Regions from separate parts of the Paenibacillus sp. 10L310 genome, predicted to be linked through region 1. Evidence: riboswitches for the same ligand, from Rfam matches in the RefSeq annotation. Region 1 holds a riboswitch; each other region holds the start of a gene.
The links. Region 1 has a riboswitch for S-adenosylmethionine ahead of metA (homoserine O-acetyltransferase MetA). Riboswitches for the same ligand answer to the same signal wherever they lie in the genome.
Positions count from the first base shown of each region.

Region 2: linked by a shared signal. The riboswitch ahead of AC1DE7_RS16690 (methionine ABC transporter ATP-binding protein) and the one ahead of metA (homoserine O-acetyltransferase MetA) in region 1 are both predicted to bind S-adenosylmethionine.
Region 3: linked by a shared signal. The riboswitch ahead of mmuP (S-methylmethionine permease) and the one ahead of metA (homoserine O-acetyltransferase MetA) in region 1 are both predicted to bind S-adenosylmethionine.

Region 1 is NZ_JBFTKC010000001.1:495,442-501,500, forward strand. It holds gene AC1DE7_RS02615 (HRDC domain-containing protein) at 1-519, shown strand, start outside; gene corA (magnesium/cobalt transporter CorA) at 590-1,525, opposite strand; SAM riboswitch class I at 1,977-2,100, shown strand; gene metA (homoserine O-acetyltransferase MetA) at 2,337-3,254, shown strand; gene AC1DE7_RS02630 (PLP-dependent transferase) at 3,279-4,466, shown strand; gene AC1DE7_RS02635 (trans-sulfuration enzyme family protein) at 4,463-5,635, shown strand; gene mqnC (cyclic dehypoxanthinyl futalosine synthase) at 5,877-6,059, shown strand, end outside.
Region 2 is NZ_JBFTKC010000007.1:6,463-12,521, forward strand. It holds gene AC1DE7_RS16670 (DUF2515 family protein) at 1-595, opposite strand, end outside; gene AC1DE7_RS16675 (thioredoxin family protein) at 737-1,081, shown strand; gene AC1DE7_RS16680 (COX15/CtaA family protein) at 1,675-2,562, shown strand; gene AC1DE7_RS16685 (Cthe_2314 family HEPN domain-containing protein) at 2,726-3,442, shown strand; SAM riboswitch class I at 3,572-3,713, shown strand; gene AC1DE7_RS16690 (methionine ABC transporter ATP-binding protein) at 3,840-4,874, shown strand; gene AC1DE7_RS16695 (methionine ABC transporter permease) at 4,875-5,534, shown strand; gene AC1DE7_RS16700 (MetQ/NlpA family ABC transporter substrate-binding protein) at 5,609-6,059, shown strand, end outside.
Region 3 is NZ_JBFTKC010000008.1:192,308-198,366, reverse strand. It holds gene AC1DE7_RS18820 (spore germination protein) at 1-1,165, shown strand, start outside; gene AC1DE7_RS18815 (spore germination protein) at 1,204-2,304, shown strand; gene AC1DE7_RS18810 (Ger(x)C family spore germination protein) at 2,301-3,503, shown strand; SAM riboswitch class I at 3,574-3,675, shown strand; gene mmuP (S-methylmethionine permease) at 3,768-5,180, shown strand; gene mmuM (homocysteine S-methyltransferase) at 5,158-6,059, shown strand, end outside.

The sequences.
Region 1 (6,059 bases):
GCAACTGAGTATGGTACGGAATGGATGGAGATTACAACCGGACTGGAGCGTTCAACGACATTCCCGCTGGACTGGGTATACACGGCGCTGAAGGAAGAAGAGTATGAGAGTTGGTTATACAAGCAGAGAGAGCAGAAGTACAAGCAGGAACTTGATAAGTTCACCACACGTAAGCAGGTGCTTGAAGGCATGAAGGAAGGGTATACGTTAGAGGAGATTGTTAATCGATCCGGATTATCCCGACGCGAGTTGGTTGAGCTGTTAGAGGCACTGGATCACGAAGGTTATGACACCGATTGTCTTCTTGATGTGGAGCTGGCAGTGATGCCAGAGAACGAACAAGAGGCCGTATGGAGTGCGTATGAGGAGATGGGAGATACGTTCCTGAAGCCAGTATTACATAAGGTGTATGGAGGAGAGAAACCCGATGGAGGAAGTCTGGAGCAGGTCTATGAAAGGCTGCGCATGATTCGAATCCGCTTCCGTCGGCACGCAGAGACAGAGAAGAATGTTGGTTAATAATCAGAAATGAAAAAAGACGAGGCGTTTCTCCCGGAGGAGCGCTTCGTCTTTGTTATTTCATACGAGTTCATACCCAGTCTTTCTTGCGGAAAATGAAGAACATGCTCAGGCCCAGGGTAACCATTAGGCCAATCACAACAAAATAGCTGTATTTCCAGTTAAGCTCTGGCATATTCGTAAAGTTCATGCCGTATATACCGGTAATGACCGTCAGCGGCATGAAGACCGTGGTAATGGCGGTAAATACACGCATGATTTCATTCGCCCGGTTCGCAATACTGGATTGGTAGGCTTCTCGCAAGTTGCCCATCAGGTCGCGATAAGTTTCAAAGGTTTCAGATATTTTTACAGCATTCTCATAGATGTCACTGAAATACTTTTGCAGTTGATCATCGATGAGACGCAGATCTTTTTTGTTCAAGGTGTTAATGACCTCTTTCTGAGGTCCAAGGACTTTTTTCAGCCACAGAATCTCACTGCGCAGCCCGATGATCTCATTCAGATGTGACTTTTTGGTATGCATCAGAATGTCTTCCTCAAGCTTCTCGATCCGTGCTTCAATTCGGTCACCTACGGTGAAATAATTATCAACAATCAAGTCAACCAGCAAATACAGCAGACGATCCGGTGTACTGATTTCCTGTTCCCACAGGATGGGTTTCAGTGTACGCAATTCGCTGACCTTGTGCTTGGTAACACTAATAATGAAATGTCTGCCGAGAAACAGGTTGACGGCACGTAGAAATATCTCTTCATCATCAAAACGGATGCTATTAATCACAATAAAATAATGGTTCTCATAAATTTCAATCTTCGGACGTTGTTCTTCGTCACTAAGACAGTCTTCCACAGCCAGATCATGCATCAAGAACAGCGGCTGAAGTACCGCCAAATCGTCTACGTCTGCATCAATCCAGTAAAATCCTTCCGCTGGTGGAGTCAGCGCCTGCTGAATATCGTCCACCGGAATAAATACACCGTTGTTTACCAACCGGATTTTCATCGTTAATCTACTCCTTCTGCACCCGCCAACTTGGCGGATATTATCATTATGGGCGCAAAAAGAACAAATCAGCCGGTCGGCAGCGGAGCCTGGAGATCAGGGCTGCGTTCACTATATAATCAAACGGAAGTCACGTCCCGCTGCCGGCATGCTGATGTCAATTCTCTATGCAGTTTGTCGGAATTCGGCTGCCAGTCAGGCCTCGGGTCGCCATCCATTTAATATGTCACCTCTCACATAAGGGTTTATAACACCTTGTTTAGTATACCGCTGGTACAAGGTGCTTTCAAGCGCAAAAATGTGTCTATTTCGCGCCCTGAGGCAGTGTATGACAACGGATGATGAACGGTTCCGATCTGGGAAGTAGACATCGAACTGCAACTTGACGTGAGGGCATTAATGTAATAAAGTAGACGGTGAACCATATTTAATTACAATCTAATACAGCGAAATCTTATCAAGAGTAGGTGGAGGGACTGGCCCGATGAAACCCGGCAACCGGCGGTATACCGCACGGTGCTAATTCTTGCAGCGACTAAGTGTCAGGTGGCACTGTTGTAACTGAGAGATGAGAGAGGCGCATATCTATTTTACATATGACCTTTCTCGAAATCCGAGGAAGGTCTTTGTCATATGCCCCGACTTCTCAGCAGTGATTTTCGCTAAGGAACTTGAGGTTGTTTGTAACGTTGGATGAAAGAGCAATTCAATGTTTTTACAAGCTCAAGGCAGTCTATAACTGTATTGATGTGAAGACATCAAGCCAAGGGTGGCTGCATCTATCTATGCACAAGGAGGAGTTAGACTTACTATGCCAATCAAAATACCCGATACTCTACCAGCAAAAGAAGTACTTGAAGGAGAGAATATCTTCGTCATGGATGAAACTTCTGCATATCAGCAGGATATTCGTCCACTCCGTATCGCTATATTAAACCTGATGCCCACAAAGGAAACGACCGAAACACAATTGCTTCGTCTGGTGGGAAACACGCCTATTCAGGTGGATGTCGTTCTCGTACATCCCAAATCCCATACGTCGAAGAATACGTCTCAGGAGTATTTGGATCTGTTCTATAAAACCTTCGATGAGATTGAGCACCGCCGTTTCGATGGAATGATTATTACGGGTGCCCCGGTGGAACAGATGGATTTCGAAGACGTGAACTATTGGAATGAAATCCAGGAGATCTTCGAATGGACCAAAACCAATGTGACTTCAACCCTCCACATATGTTGGGCTTCCCAGGCAGGTTTATACCATCATTTTGACGTACCCAAGGTTGCACTTGATGAAAAGTGTTTTGGCGTTTTCCCACATACCATCAATAAACCACATGTTCCATTGTTGCGTGGATTCGATGAAGTATTCAACGTTCCACATTCCCGTCATACGGAAGTGAGACGCGAAGATATTGAAAAGAATGAGAATTTAGAGATTTTGGCTGAATCTGATGAAGCGGGGATCTTCCTGGTTGCTACCAAAGACGGCAAACAGATTTTTGCCACAGGACATGCCGAGTATGACCCGTTCTCATTAAAGTGGGAGTATGACCGGGATGCAGCCAAAGGTTTGGATATCGCATTGCCTAGGCATTATTATCCGAATGACGATCCTTCCCGTGTGCCACCAGCTACTTGGCGCGCTCATGCCAACTTATTATTCTCTAACTGGCTCAATTACTATGTGTATCAAGAAACACCTTACGATATTGGCCCGCAAATCTAATCGAGATTACAGGAGGATGCAGCAATGGAAGACAACAACAAGTTGAAAATCGAAAGCCGCTTAGCACAAATTGGGTCCATCAATGAACCGGTTACAGGCGCCATTAACTTTCCGATCTATCAATCCACTGCGTTTCGCCACCCGAAGCTTGGACAAAGCACGGGGTTTGATTATATTCGTACGACCAACCCAACTCGCAAAGTGTTGGAAGAGGCGGCCGCAGCGCTGGAGTCCGGTGATGCAGGATTTGCCTGTAGCTCGGGTATGGCCGCGCTACAAACCATCTTTGCCATGTTCGGTCAAGGGGATCATCTGATTGTATCGCTGGATCTATACGGCGGCACCTATCGTCTGCTTGAACGCATCTTGTCCCGTTTCGGTGTAACCGCAAGTTATGTGGATACAAATGACATTGCAGCACTGGAAAATGTTCGTCAGCCGAATACCAAAGCAGTATTTATTGAGACACCAACCAATCCGTTGATGATGATCACAGATGTGGAAGCTGTCGCTTCCTGGGCGAAAAGTTACAACCTGTTGACCATTGTTGACAACACGTTGCTGACTCCATTTTTCCAACGTCCGATTGAACTGGGTGCCGATATCATCATTCATAGCGCTACCAAATATCTGGGCGGACACAATGATGTGTTGGCCGGATTAATTATAACCAAGGGTGAGGCATTATCTGCAGAGATGGCGTTCCTCCATAATTCCATTGGAGCAGTATTATCTCCAAGTGATTCCTACCAGTTGATGAAAGGTATGAAAACCTTGGCTCTTCGCATGGAGCGTCATGAGTACAATGCACTTACCATTGCCAAATACTTGCTTGAGCATCCTGCAGTGGGTGAAGTGTATCATCCAGGTCTATCTGATCATCCGGGGTATGAGATACAGAACAAACAATCCACGGGTAACACAGGTATCTTCTCTTTCAAAGTGAAGGATGCACGTTATGTTGAACCGTTGCTACGTCATATCCAACTCATTGCTTTTGCCGAAAGTCTCGGCGGAGTTGAATCACTCATGACTTATCCGGCAGTACAGACTCATGCGGATATTCCGCTTGAAATTCGTGAAGCCGTAGGTGTGGATGACCGTTTGCTCCGGTTCTCCGTAGGCATTGAACATGCGGATGATCTGATTGCAGATCTCGGCAATGCTCTGACAGCTGCACAACAGGAAGTGGAAGGAGGAGTGCACTCATGAGTGAGTCCAACAACAAGCCCAATTCCGAGTTGAAATTTGATACCAAATTACTCCATTTTGGCGATGAGATTGACAAAACGACTGGAGCCTCCAGTGTACCGATCTACCAAGCATCAACATTCCATCATTTTGATATCTTCAATCCGCCTCAACATGATTACAGTCGTTCGGGTAATCCGACACGTCAGGCTCTGGAAGATTACATCACATTGCTGGAGGGCGGCGCACGAGGCTTTGCCTATTCTTCCGGGATGGCTGCGATCTCAAGCGTGTTCATGATGTTCTCTGCAGGGGATCACATGATTGTAACGGAAGACGTATATGGAGGTACGTATCGTTTGCTTACTTCCATATTAAGCCGTATGCAGATCGAGACAACCTTTGTAGACATGACCAATATAGATGAAGTAAAAGCGGCACTCAAGCCAAACACCAAGGCAGTTTATATGGAAACACCGTCCAACCCTACACTGCGAATTACGGATATCGCTGCTGTAACTGACTGGTCGAAGGAACATGACCTGATCACAATTCTGGATAACACCTTTATGACACCGTACTATCAGCGTCCAATTGAGCTTGGTGTGGACATCGTCGTACATAGTGCTACGAAGTTTCTCGGAGGTCACAGTGATGTACTGGCAGGGTTAGCCGTTGCTCGCACGGAATCACTTGGCGTACAACTGAAACAGTTGCAAAATGGACTTGGAACTGTACTGGGGGCACAAGAATCCTGGCTTCTGATGCGCGGGATGAAAACCTTGGGTGCTCGCATGGCTCATAGTGAACGGAGCACAGCCAAACTGGCGGCATGGCTTAATGAGCGCAGTGATATTACCGCTGTCTTTTATCCTGGACTGGAGGATCATCCGGGCCGTGAGGCACATGAGCGCCAGTCCACAGGATATGGAGCTGTCGTTTCTTTTGACGTCGGTTCAGGTGATCGTGCAAAAGCAGTTCTTAACCGGGTGAAGCTACCTATTGTTGCTGTAAGCTTGGGAGCTGTGGAGAGTATTCTGTCCTACCCAGCGATGATGTCTCATGCGGCAATGCCGGCTGAGGTTCGCCGTGACCGTGGCATTACAGATGGATTGCTGCGCTTCTCCGTAGGTCTGGAAGATATCGAAGATCTGATTGTAGATTTGGAGCAAGCACTTCAGGAATCCTAACAAAAATGGATGCCCGAATACGCCGATGTGTATCACTTAAGTTCGAACTAATTCTTTTCCATATGTAAAAATTTTTACTTATTTTTAAAGCACCTGTACATAAGGTGCTTTTTTTCACATGTAACCTGTGTTACGATATGTGGAGTACAGAAATACGATGTTGCCACCAGAACTTGCTTCTCTTGAACAAGTTGGGACGGATCGTTATATAATTTCTCTTCATGAGGGAGGCTTTTTTACGATGAGTACGGTAGACCGTATCTTAGATAAAGCCCTTCGGGGCGAACGTTTGGACTTGGAAGACACGATTGAGCTATTTGAATCGAATGAAGTGGACAAAATCGGGGCAGCTGCTAATGTCATTATGAAACGCATGCACCCTGAACCATACAGAACATTTGTAATTGGGCGTAACGTCAACTAC
Region 2 (6,059 bases), on a different contig from region 1:
GATGGAAACAGCTACGTCCGATCCGGCGACTGTTCATATACAGCAGAAGCTGGGGATAGGCATCCTGGAAAATGAGTGCATTGCACCGCTCCAGCAGCCGATACATATGCTCGCGATCGCTTTGATTCTGTAGATTATGCATTAAGTCACTCTGAAGATCTGTCATGTGATATCCGCCGTTGCGAGAGACTATATGGGCCAGTAGTGCCCAATGCAGTTCGGGATATTGCTCATAACATTCCAGATAGGCTGCCGTGCGGGTGATATTACTCCGATTGTGCTCCTGAGTCAGTGTCTTAATCTCTTCCAGAATGATGCAATCTTCTTCGCAGACGAGTGCGCTTTGAACCTGGTCCGTGCGTGTAAAAGATTTGTTGCTGGTAGGTAACAAGCGCTCCACCTCAGACTGTAAGGCAGCTGCCGTATCGGTATCCCACTCGATGTCACGCAATGGGTGACGAAGCTGTGCTGAAGCTTGCCATGCAGCCTGTTTGCCACGCCAGATTTCACGGGCAGCACCCGGAATGGAACGGACCATCTGCAGAAGGGACCCGTGATGTTGTTCGCTGGAAGAATCGGTTCTGGTGGAAGTCATGATGTGACATCCTTTCATGATGTTCTGGGTTTATTTTCACAGACCATGTGGTTATTCTAAGTATGCGCTGATTATTTGACTTCCACTCGCCAATTTGCTTCACTTAGGGTAAGACAAGGTACAGAAAGGGAGATGAACTGAATGGAACAGATTACTTCCAAACCGGCTTTTGATGTAGCCATCCAATCCCCACGTTTGACGATTGCCGTATTCAAGGCACACTGGTGTGGTGACTGCAAATACATCGATCCGTTTATGCCTGAGGTTGAAGAGAAATATGCACGTGAACTGACCTTGATTGAGGTCGACGTGGATCAGGTTGGAACCGTTAGTGAAGAGCAGAATATTCTTGGCATTCCAAGCTTTGTGGCGTATACAGATGGCCGCGAACTCGTACGGTATGTGAACAAGCTGCGCAAGTCCAGAGAAGAGATTGAGCAGTTCCTGGATCGCGCAGTTGAGGTGTACAACACGATTCATAAATAATGTTATACAAGCTCAACTTTTACACAGGCACTCCGATGACAGAATAACCTTCCGATCGCTGTTATCCCCAGATTTCTTTGATCCCTTTTATAAAGGGGAGAAATCCGGGGATAAAGGCGAAGCATATGCTTCCGATGTAGCTTTCTTTCAGAAAGCTTTTAGCTCCGCTTCTTCAGGCTATTTCTGTCCTCTCCGTTATTGTGTAGATGTTTCATTGAACTTATATAAAAGTATGACAGGTTCATGTTGTAAAAGGGTATACTAGATGAAACGCCATTTCTCTTGAAATAGGGAAATGGCGTTTGCGTTTGTGTGTTCAGGATTCTGTTTAAGACACAATTGAACTGGCATATCCCTCAATTACATATCCTCAATGACCTGCGGGTCATTATTTCACCAGACGTTAACATTTTGTCACAAAGCGCGACGTCAATGAACATTTTATCCGGTATAATGAATTTAGTTGTGAAATAAGTGTCAAAGTACCGAAACAAGCGGAGAATATTCTTCGCCATCTTAAACCAACAGCGGGTGAGAAAAAATTGAAACACTTAACTTTGTTTAAATGGTTAACCGTATTAACCTGTCTTGTCATGTTTCTGGCTACTTTTGGTGGAGGCATCGTAACCAAAACGGAATCAGGCCTTGGCTGCGGAACAGAATGGCCTTTATGTAACGGAAAACTCGTTCCCGCACATACTGTGGCTTCACTCATTGAATATTCCCATCGCGCTGTAAGTGCACTGGCTGGACTGTTGTCCATTGCCTCGTTTGTTGCTTTTCTGCGGTTTGGCAAATCACGCCGTGACCTGCAATTGTTTTCTTTCTTAACTCTGGTATTTGTTATCGTCCAGGGAATCATGGGGGCTTTTGCCGTTGTCTTCTCCCAATCTTCAGCAGTCATGGCACTGCATTTTGGTTTTGCACTGATCGCTTTTGCGAGTTCTCTAATGATGGCGCTGGGCATAAGGCAGGAGGCAAAAGATGGCGGATTGGAGCGCCTGAATAAATACCCTCGGGTTAGCAAAAAATTCAGGAATCTGGTCTGGTTCTCCACCATTTACACATATCTCGTGGTATACACAGGTGCATTTGTGAGTCACACGGATTCTGCCGGCGGATGTTCTGGATTTCCGCTTTGTAACGGTCAGATTATTCCTGAGCTTTCGGGTGGGGTAGCGGTTGCTTTTGCTCACCGTGCAGCAGCTGCGTCGCTCGTGATTGTTATCGCGATCCTGGGTCACTTCGCTTACCGTAATCATCCGGACAACAAGGAAATGCGTACTCTGGGTGTGGTATCCGTTGTTCTTATTCTCATGCAAGTAGTCATTGGTATTTTCATGATGGTGACAATGAACCGTCCGGAAGTATACATGTTCGTAGCTCTTGCTCATATGCTGGATATCGCCATATTGTTCGGAGTCTTAACGTATATGAGTTTCCTGGTGTACAAGCTACATCGCCCGGCTAATCGTTTTTAAATATGAAAGTCCACCATCCAGTGATGTACATCATTGGACAGGTGGACTTTGTTTGATGTCAGAGGGATCAGGGCAACCTATGGCAAGCAGCAATTACACGGAATGAATGATGCTTCGTTTACGGTGATGAATTCTTGTTGATTTGGAAAAGAGGAGGTTAGATATGCTGCGAACGTTGTTGGGGGAAAAGCCGCGTATAAACGAAGGTAAATTGAAAGCAGCGATGGACGCAATGGCGCATACGCTTGAGCTATTTCAACGACAAATGCATGTGGACCATGATCCCACGCATGACTATCGGAAACTGTATGTGTGGACTCAGGGACTCATCTCCTCACTGGATGAACTGGAGCAAAGCTGTTTCGCTGCTGCTCATTTTCGTAAAAAGGTCGTTGCAGGTTCAACGGATGATATGACGCCGACTGAAAAAGCCGAGTATGCACGTTATGTGTATTTCTACAAAGATGGCTTTATCCGCTGCTTTGCCATTCTGGATAAAGTCGGCACAGTATTAAATGAAATATTCCAGCTGAATACTTCCAATACCAAAGCGCATTTTTCTTATTTTACTGTGTTAAGGCAGTTCGACTATGCAAGGGAGCATCATGATCTTGCATTGCAATTAATACAGATCAAGGACTCTTATCGTGAACCGATGAGCAAGCTGCGCAAGCGACGTAATATGGAAATTCACTACATGAACTCAGAAATGCACGATGACCTGTGGCAGTTACACCAGACCTTGCAAGGTAAAGTGAAATTGGAGGATCTGAATCAGCATGTGCAGGAAATGCGTCAGGGCGTGGATATGGTCTGTGAAACGTTAACAGCCTCTTATAGTTATATCAATAAAATATGGAAAAGAAATAATTCCCTTTGACAAATCGGAATACTTGGAATATACTGAGTTTCAATCGAATGTTACATGGATATAACTGATATTTCGGAAGTTACGTTCACATTATAAAGCATAAACTACATGAACTTATAAAATCCTACAACAACATATTTCTTATCGAGAGCGGCGGAGGGACAGGCCCGATGAAGCCCGGCAACCGATTTGTAATGACATGATACATGTATCATTCGTTATAGATGTTAGGTGCTAATTCCTACAAAATGGTGCAAGACACGATTTTGGCAGATGAGAAGGTATATTCTTTCACGTGAAGAGCCCTCTTTGTATCTGCAAAGGGCTCTTTTTTTGTACTTTAGGGGGAGTTTTCCTTTAGATCGGGTAAAGATACATGTAGGTGGTTGGAAAGGGGCAAGTGCGATTGATTGAATTAAAAGGTTTAACGAAAACGTACGGCAAAGGAACAAAATCTACAACAGCGTTATCCGAGTTGAATTTGAGCATCCAAAAGGGCGAAATCTACGGAGTGATTGGCCATTCCGGAGCGGGCAAAAGCACATTGATTCGCTGTATTAATTTGCTGGAACGGCCTACGGAGGGTGAGGTATGGGTTGACGGAATTAACCTGACTGAACTGAGCAAAACCGAATTGCAGCAACAGAGACGCAAGATCGGAATGATTTTTCAACACTTTAATCTGTTATCCTCGGCAACGGTATATGACAATGTAGCTTTTCCACTAAAACTTGTGAATACACCCAAGGAAGTCATTGATCGCAAAGTGAAGGAAATGCTCGCACTGGTTGGTCTGGAGCACCATAGCAGCAAATATCCGGCTCAATTATCGGGTGGCCAAAAACAACGTGTAGGGATTGCGAGAGCACTTGCAAGTGACCCAAATGTTCTTCTCTGTGATGAGGCTACTTCGGCACTTGATCCGCAGACGACAAATTCAATCCTTAAGTTATTACTCGACATTAATGAAAAGTACAACCTTACGATTGTGCTGATCACACATGAGATGCATGTCATTCAGAACATCTGTGACAAGGTGGCTGTCATTCATCAAGGTGGCATTGTGGAACAAGGACCTGTTACAGACGTGTTCCTGAAGCCGCAGCATGCGATTACGCGGGACTTCATGATGCGTGACCATGAAGCTGGACTTGCTCTGGAAGAGACCGCTCTGGCAAATGCAGGCGTTGAATTGCAGGCAGGTGCTGCTTCCAAACTTGTGAAGATATCCTTTCTGGGTAACAAAACGTATGAAGCGATTTTGTCTAGAACGGTACGTAAAACAGGCGTGGATTTTGCCATCCTGCAAGGTACAATCTCTACGATCAAACAGGTTCCTTATGGGCAGCTGACCGTTCGGTTCGAGGGTGATTCAAATGCGATTGATCGGACGATATCAGAATTAACCGCTGAGGGACTTGATGTGGAGGTGCTTCGTTAGATGGATTTTTCAACCGTACGTTGGGAAGAGGTTGGTAAAGCTTCCATAGAGACACTGCAAATTTTGGGTGTATCAGGCTTGTTTACCGTTATCTTAGGTTTACCGCTCGGAGTACTGCTGTTCATGACAGCCCGATCTGCTTCGATTAAGTCACGGGCAGTGTACACTATACTATCCCTGATTGTGAATATTTTGCGCTCAGTCCCATTTATCATATTGATTGTTGCTCTTATTCCATTCACTCGTATACTCGTCGGTACAGCTACGGGGGTGCTCGGCGTTATACCTCCTTTGGTGATTTCAGCAGCTCCTTATTTTGCTCGTTTGGTGGAGACGACGTTGCGAGAAGTTGATCGTGGTGTCATTGAAGCGGCACAGTCGATGGGTGCATCGACCGGACAGATTGTAAGACGGGTGTTACTGCCTGAGGCACTGCCTGGACTGCTTGCTGGTATAACGATCACCATTGTTACGCTCGTCTCCTATACGGCGATGGCGGGCATGGTTGGCGGTGGAGGTCTGGGAACACTGGCAATCAACTATGGATACTTCCGTTATCAAAATGAAATTATGATCATATCCGTAGTGTCGATGATCATTCTAGTGCAAATTCTCCAGATGGCTGGAGATCGCTTGGTTACATTTTTCACCAGGAAATAACACATAGATAACATGATGGATATGCATTAATGCAGATGCCACATGACAAAATGATTAGAGAAGGGGTTTTACACATGAAAAAATGGTCTTTTGCTCTACTTAGTCTTATGTTGATTGCGGTTCTCGCAGCTTGCGGAAACAACAAGGACGCCGATAGCGGCGCAGACAATTCAGCAGGTGCACCTCGTACAGTTGAATTGAAAGTTGGAGCTTCACCTACACCACACGCAGAGATTCTGGAAAGCATCAAGCCTGAACTGGAAGCACAAGGTATCCGTCTGCAAGTCGTTACATTCAACGACTATGTTCAACCCAATCAGCAACTTGCTGACAAAAAATTGGATGCAAACTTCTTCCAGCACCAACCATATCTGGACACAGAGAATAAAGAACGTGGATTCAACCTCGTTTCTGTAACACCTGTTCATGTTGAACCTTTTGGTGGATACTCCAAAAAGATTAAGTCTTTGGATGAATTGGCAGACGGCGCAAAAGTAGCAATTCCAAATGACCCATCCAATGGTG
Region 3 (6,059 bases), on a different contig from region 1:
TGTGTTGTTTGGGAAAAATGCACTGCTGGTTGATGGTTTGCCAGGTGCTTTATTAATTGGAGCTCATAAGATCAAAACAAGAGGTATGAATGAACCCTTGTCAGAGGGACTGCTTCGTGGGCCTCGTATTGGTTTTACAGAGCAATTAAGCGATAATACAGGCATTTTACGTCGTTATGGAAGTGATCAGAGCCTGTTTATTAAGAAGTATGAAGTGGGTTCACGGATCAAAAAAGATTTGGCGATAGCCTATATTCAGGATATTGCCGATCCAAATCTCGTTGCAGAAGTATGCAAGCGAATCGAAGAGATGGATATGGATTCAATGCTCGAATCAGGTTATGTGGAACAACTCATCGAAGATAATACGCTGAGTCCTTTTCAGCAGGTACTGAATACGGAAAGACCTGACCGGGTGATGGGTGCCCTTCTGGAAGGCCGAGTGGCAATTTTGTTGGATGGAACGCCATTTGTATTAATTGTACCGGTGACCTTTAGCATGTTGCTTCAGTCTCCAGAGGACTATTATGAACGCTGGATTCCCGGAACATTTTTGCGAGTGCTGCGTTTTATGGCCGCGATGCTGGCATTGCTTGCTCCTGCGCTCTATATCTCGTTTATCTCGTTTCATCCGGGTCTTATTCCAACCAAGCTAGTATTGACGATTATTGAAACGCGTACTGGAGTGCCATTCCCCTCAATTATTGAGGTACTCATCATGGAGCTTTCAATTGAAATCTTGAGGGAGGCCGGGATACGCTTGCCCAAACCGATTGCGCCAGCGATGGGTATCGTAGGAGGTCTGATTATTGGCCAAGCAGCCGTGCAAGCGGGAATAATAAGCCAATTTCTGGTCATTGTCGTTGCGGTAACAGCCATCTCTTCCTTTACGATTCCGGTCTATAGTGCGGGATTAACGCTAAGGATTCTACGATTTGCCGCTATGTTCAGCGCAGCCGTACTCGGATTGTTTGGCGTGGTTATGTTCTTTCTGCTTGTGTGTACACATCTGGCACGACTCTCAAGCTTTGGCGTACCTTATGTTGCACCAGCCGTTCCCTATCACATGAATGAATGGAAGGATTTTGTTATCCGTGCACCGCTAAATATGATGAGAATGCGTCCCAAAATGACTAATCCGATCGATGATGATCGGAAAAAATAAATGGAATTCCATCTACTGAAGGTCTGGAGGTGAACTAAGTGAATGGCTCCCAAGGAAAGCTAACCACGACACAGGCCGTTGTAATTATTGTCAATTACATGCTTGGTGCCGGGATATTGACACTACCTCGAACGACCAGCAAAGCTGTCGGAACACCGGATGTCTGGATTTCCATTATCCTATCTGGATTCATTATCATAGGTGTGGGAATAATTCTGGTTACCCTGTGTCGCAGATTTCCGGAGAAAACCGTCTTCCAGTTCACCCGTGAGATTACGGGCAGCTGGATTGCTTACATACTGGGATTGTCTATGATTATGTATTTCATAGTTATTGCCGCATTCGAAATCAGAGTTATGGCTGAAGTGACTGGGATGTATCTGCTCGAACGCACCCCCACCTGGGCGATTGTGATGGTCTTCATGTGGATCGGTGTATATATGATTTCAGGCGGGCTTGGCGTTATCGTACGTGTGTTTGAGATCATCCTTCCGATTACGATTATTATATTTGTGATTGAAATTTTGCTTAGTAATCAGCTATTCGAGATTGGCAATCTGAGACCCGTCCTCGGTGATGGGATTATGCCCGTTTTCCAAGGGTTGAAGCCTTCACTATTATCTTATACGGGCTATGAGGTGATGTTAATCATGACTGCCTATATGAAAAATCCGAAGAAGAGCAATAAAGCGATGACCTGGGGGATACTCATATCCACTATTATCTACTTGATCACGGTGGTGATGGTTATAGGCAGTTTATCGCTCGATGGCATCAAAACTCGAACCTGGCCAACGCTGGATTTGGTAAGAAGCTTCGAAATCCAGGGTCTGATATTCGAGCGTTTTGAATCCTTATTGCTGGTCATCTGGATTATGCAAATCTTTTCGACTACAGCAATTACACATTACTGCGCTTCGGTGGGTATTCGTGATTTGTTTCGTTCCAAAAAAATCAAAGGCATCATGTACGGCCTGCTGCCGTTCATTTATCTGACAGCAATGATACCCAAAACAGTGGATGATACCTTCGTACTAGGAGATATGCTAGGCAATGTGTCCGTATTTTTGTTTGGCATTTTACCTCTGGTACTACTGTTGTTAAGTCTGATTCGCAAAAAAGGAGGCAAGCATGCATGATTACATTCCGCATGTTGTTACGCTTAGCCACTGTATTATGCATTCTCTTAACGATATCCGGATGTTGGAGCAGTCGAGAGATAGAGGATCTAAGTGTCTACGTTGGTCTCGGGATCGATATCGGCAAAGAGACTGAATTTGAGGAGAACATCGCCAATCAGGGAGGAGGGTATTCCAAGCAGAACAATGTGACAGCCACGGTACAGATTGCTCCCGGTAATTCCAGCAGTCAGAAGAGCCAACAATCCGGTTCGCCTGCTTCTGGTAAAACGTCCTATTCCAATGAACAGCTTACCGGAGATTCCTTGCTGCAAATCTTTCGTCAGTTTGCACTGAGACGAGATCATCCGCTCATCGGACATCATCTGAAGGTTATCGTTGTGTCCAAGGATATCGCCAAAAAGTATGGTCTGGACCAGCTGCTGGATTTTGTACTTCGGGATAACGATATTCGTCCTAACTGTCTAGTGTTGATTAGCCATCATCGCGCTGTTGATGTACTGACTTCAGATGATCCTTCCCGGATTCCAGCATTTTATCTTACAGGTATTACCGGTAATTCATACTTGTCCAATAAAATCCTGGACCCCGTTCTACTCTCCAAATTAGATGCACAAATGCAATCCGGTTCCAGCTTTTTGCTCCAGAATGTACTGAACTTCAATGGAGAGGACAAGTTCTCCGGTGCCAGTATCTTTGATGGGAAAACAACCAAATTCATCGGGGAACTCAGCCAAACGGATCTAGAAGGGCTATCTTGGCTCAGACCTAAAGAAAAAGGAGGTATCTTGAAGACATACAATAAAGAGGGGTTCACTGTTGTATATGAAATGAAGAAGAAAAAAACAACAATAATTCCAAAAGTGGTTGGCGATGATATTTCATTCCATGTGAAAACTGAATCCGAAGGCTGGTTGATGGAGGATTGGCGTGCTCCCGAGGAAGAGGAAAAAGGTGCATATCTCAGTGAATTGGAAAAAGAATTTGCTGAACTTGCCAAACAACAGATTCGACAGTTGTTATACAAACTGCAGCATACCTATAAAGTAGATGTTGCGGATTTTCGGGATAGCTTACGTATCAAAGAACCTAAAACATGGAAAAAAGTCAAAGACGATTGGGATAAAATTTTTAGCACCGTGCCGATCACCTATGAGGTAAAGACCACCATCACCAATCCGGGGTCTTCCACCGAATAGCGAGGTGTGCCATTTATTATTTAAATGTTGACACATTCATGATAGATCGCTATATTAGTAAAAAATCATTTTCTTATCCAGAGAGGTGGAGGGACTGGCCCTTAGAAACCTCAGCAACAGATCTGAAGGATACTGTGCTAATTCCAGCGGGTGAAAGCCTGATAGATAGGAGCGTTTGTTTTTATTTGTCAGTAACGGCGCACTCTTTAGGCAGAGTGGGTCTTTTTTGTTTTTTCTGGATGAAGAAGTAGGGGAGCAGCAGGTATGGAGAACAACAACGACAAAGGGCATTTTCAGCGGAAAATGCAGGCACGGCATGTGGTCATGCTCTCTCTCGGAGGAGTCATTGGAACGGGATTATTCCTCAGCTCAGGTTACACCATTCAGCAGGCGGGACCACTGGGAACCATTCTGTCCTATCTGATTGGAGCCATCGTTGTATATCTGGTGATGCTCTGTCTTGGTGAACTGTCTGTTCATATGCCAGAGACGGGAGCATTTCATAGTTATGCAGCCAAATATATCGGACCAGCAACAGGTTACACGGTAGCTTGGTTGTACTGGTTAACCTGGACTGTTGCGCTTGGCTCCGAATTCACAGCCGCTGGATTGCTTATGCAGCGCTGGTTCCCATCGGTAAACGTATGGATATGGAGCGCGGTTTTTGCACTGATGATCTTTCTGTTTAACGCTCTAACGGTGAAATTTTTTGCGGAATCCGAGTTCTGGTTCTCATCTGTAAAAGTAGTGACTATCGTAATCTTCATTATTATCGGTGGCGCAGCCATGTTTGGGTTCATTCCCATGGCGGATTCTGAACCGGCTCCATTTCTATCGAATATTACCGCATCCGGGTGGTTCCCTCATGGGGCTACAGCGATATTGATGACCATGCTTGCTGTAAACTTTGCCTTCTCAGGCACCGAGTTAATCGGCATTGCCGCCGGTGAGACGGAGAACCCGGAAAAGACGATACCAAAGGCTATTCATACAACGCTGTGGCGTTTGGTTATTTTCTTCATCGGAACGATTATTATCTTGTCGGCCTTGCTGCCCATGTCGGATGCCAGTGTACTGGAAAGTCCGTTTGTAGCGGTAATGGAGCGGGTGGGTGTACCCTATGCAGCAGACATTATGAACTTTGTTATTCTGACGGCGATTCTCTCTGCTGCCAATTCAGGCCTGTATGCATCTTCACGTATGCTCTGGTCTCTGGCTGACAAAAGAACGATCTCTCCGTGGTTTGCCAAATTGACCAAAAGCGGAGTACCGCTGAATGCACTTCTGATTAGTATGGTGGGTGGTGCGCTGGCCTTGCTGTCCAGCATCATTGCGCCAGGTACGGTGTATATTACGCTGGTTTCCATTTCAGGTCTGGCTGTCGTTGCGGTATGGATGAGCATCAGCGCTTCCCAATACATGTTCCGCAGACAATATATCCGGGAAGGACATGCGGTCAAAGATCTGGTCTACCGCACACCACTGTATCCGGTGGTACCAATTGTTTCATTTATATTATGCCTGGCTTCATGCATAGGTATTGCCTTTGACCCGACACAGCGGATTGCGCTGTATTGTGGGGTTCCGTTTATCGCAGTATGTTACGCTGCTTATTATCTGACAGAACGTGTGAATAAGAAAAGAGGACAAGTACATGACGCAAGAACAACAGACTAACCCCATAGAACAGATCCTTCGTGAACATCCGGTCATGATTCTGGATGGAGCGTTGGCTACGGAACTCGAACAGCATGGATGTGATCTCGATGATCCACTATGGTCTGCTCGTGTGTTGCTTGAGAATCCGGATGTTATCGTTCAGGTCCATGCAGATTATTTTCGAGCAGGAGCCGACTGTGCAATTACATCCAGTTATCAGGCGACGGTAGATGGTTTCCGCAAGAGAGGGATCGATGAACAGGCAGCACTGGAGCTGATCCGCAAGACGGTGGAACTGGCTATACAGGCGAGAGATGACGTGTGGGCAGAAGTGCAGAGTAGTTTAGTAGGGAGAGAAAGCTCGATAAGTCAGCTTGTAGAAGCTCCTTCGGTATGTTCCGAGAACGTGGAGAATGAGGCGCATTTAACAGATCGTACAGGGGATCGCAAAGAAGACTGTCTTCGTTCACGTCCAATTATTGCCGGGTCCGTTGGACCGTACGGCGCCTATCTGGCGGATGGTTCTGAGTATGTGGGTCATTACGGCGTGTCGGATGAGACGCTTGTCGCATTTCACCGTCCGCGTATGGCGGTGCTGCTTGAAGCAGGTGCTGATATTCTGGCGTTTGAGACGATTCCTTCCTTGCAGGAAGCACAGGTGCTGGTTGATGTACTGAAGGAGTTCCCTCATGCGTATGCTTGGTTATCTTTTTCTTTAAAAGACGGGACAAGCATCAGCGAGGGCACACCGCTTGAGGTATGTGCACAGACGTTTGGCTCCGAGCCGCAGATTGCGGCGATTGGCCTGAACTGTGCTCCGATGGAAGTGGTGACGGAAGCAGTGGGTATTCTCAGCAGTGCTAGCGACAAACCTGTTATTGTGTATCCGAACTCAGG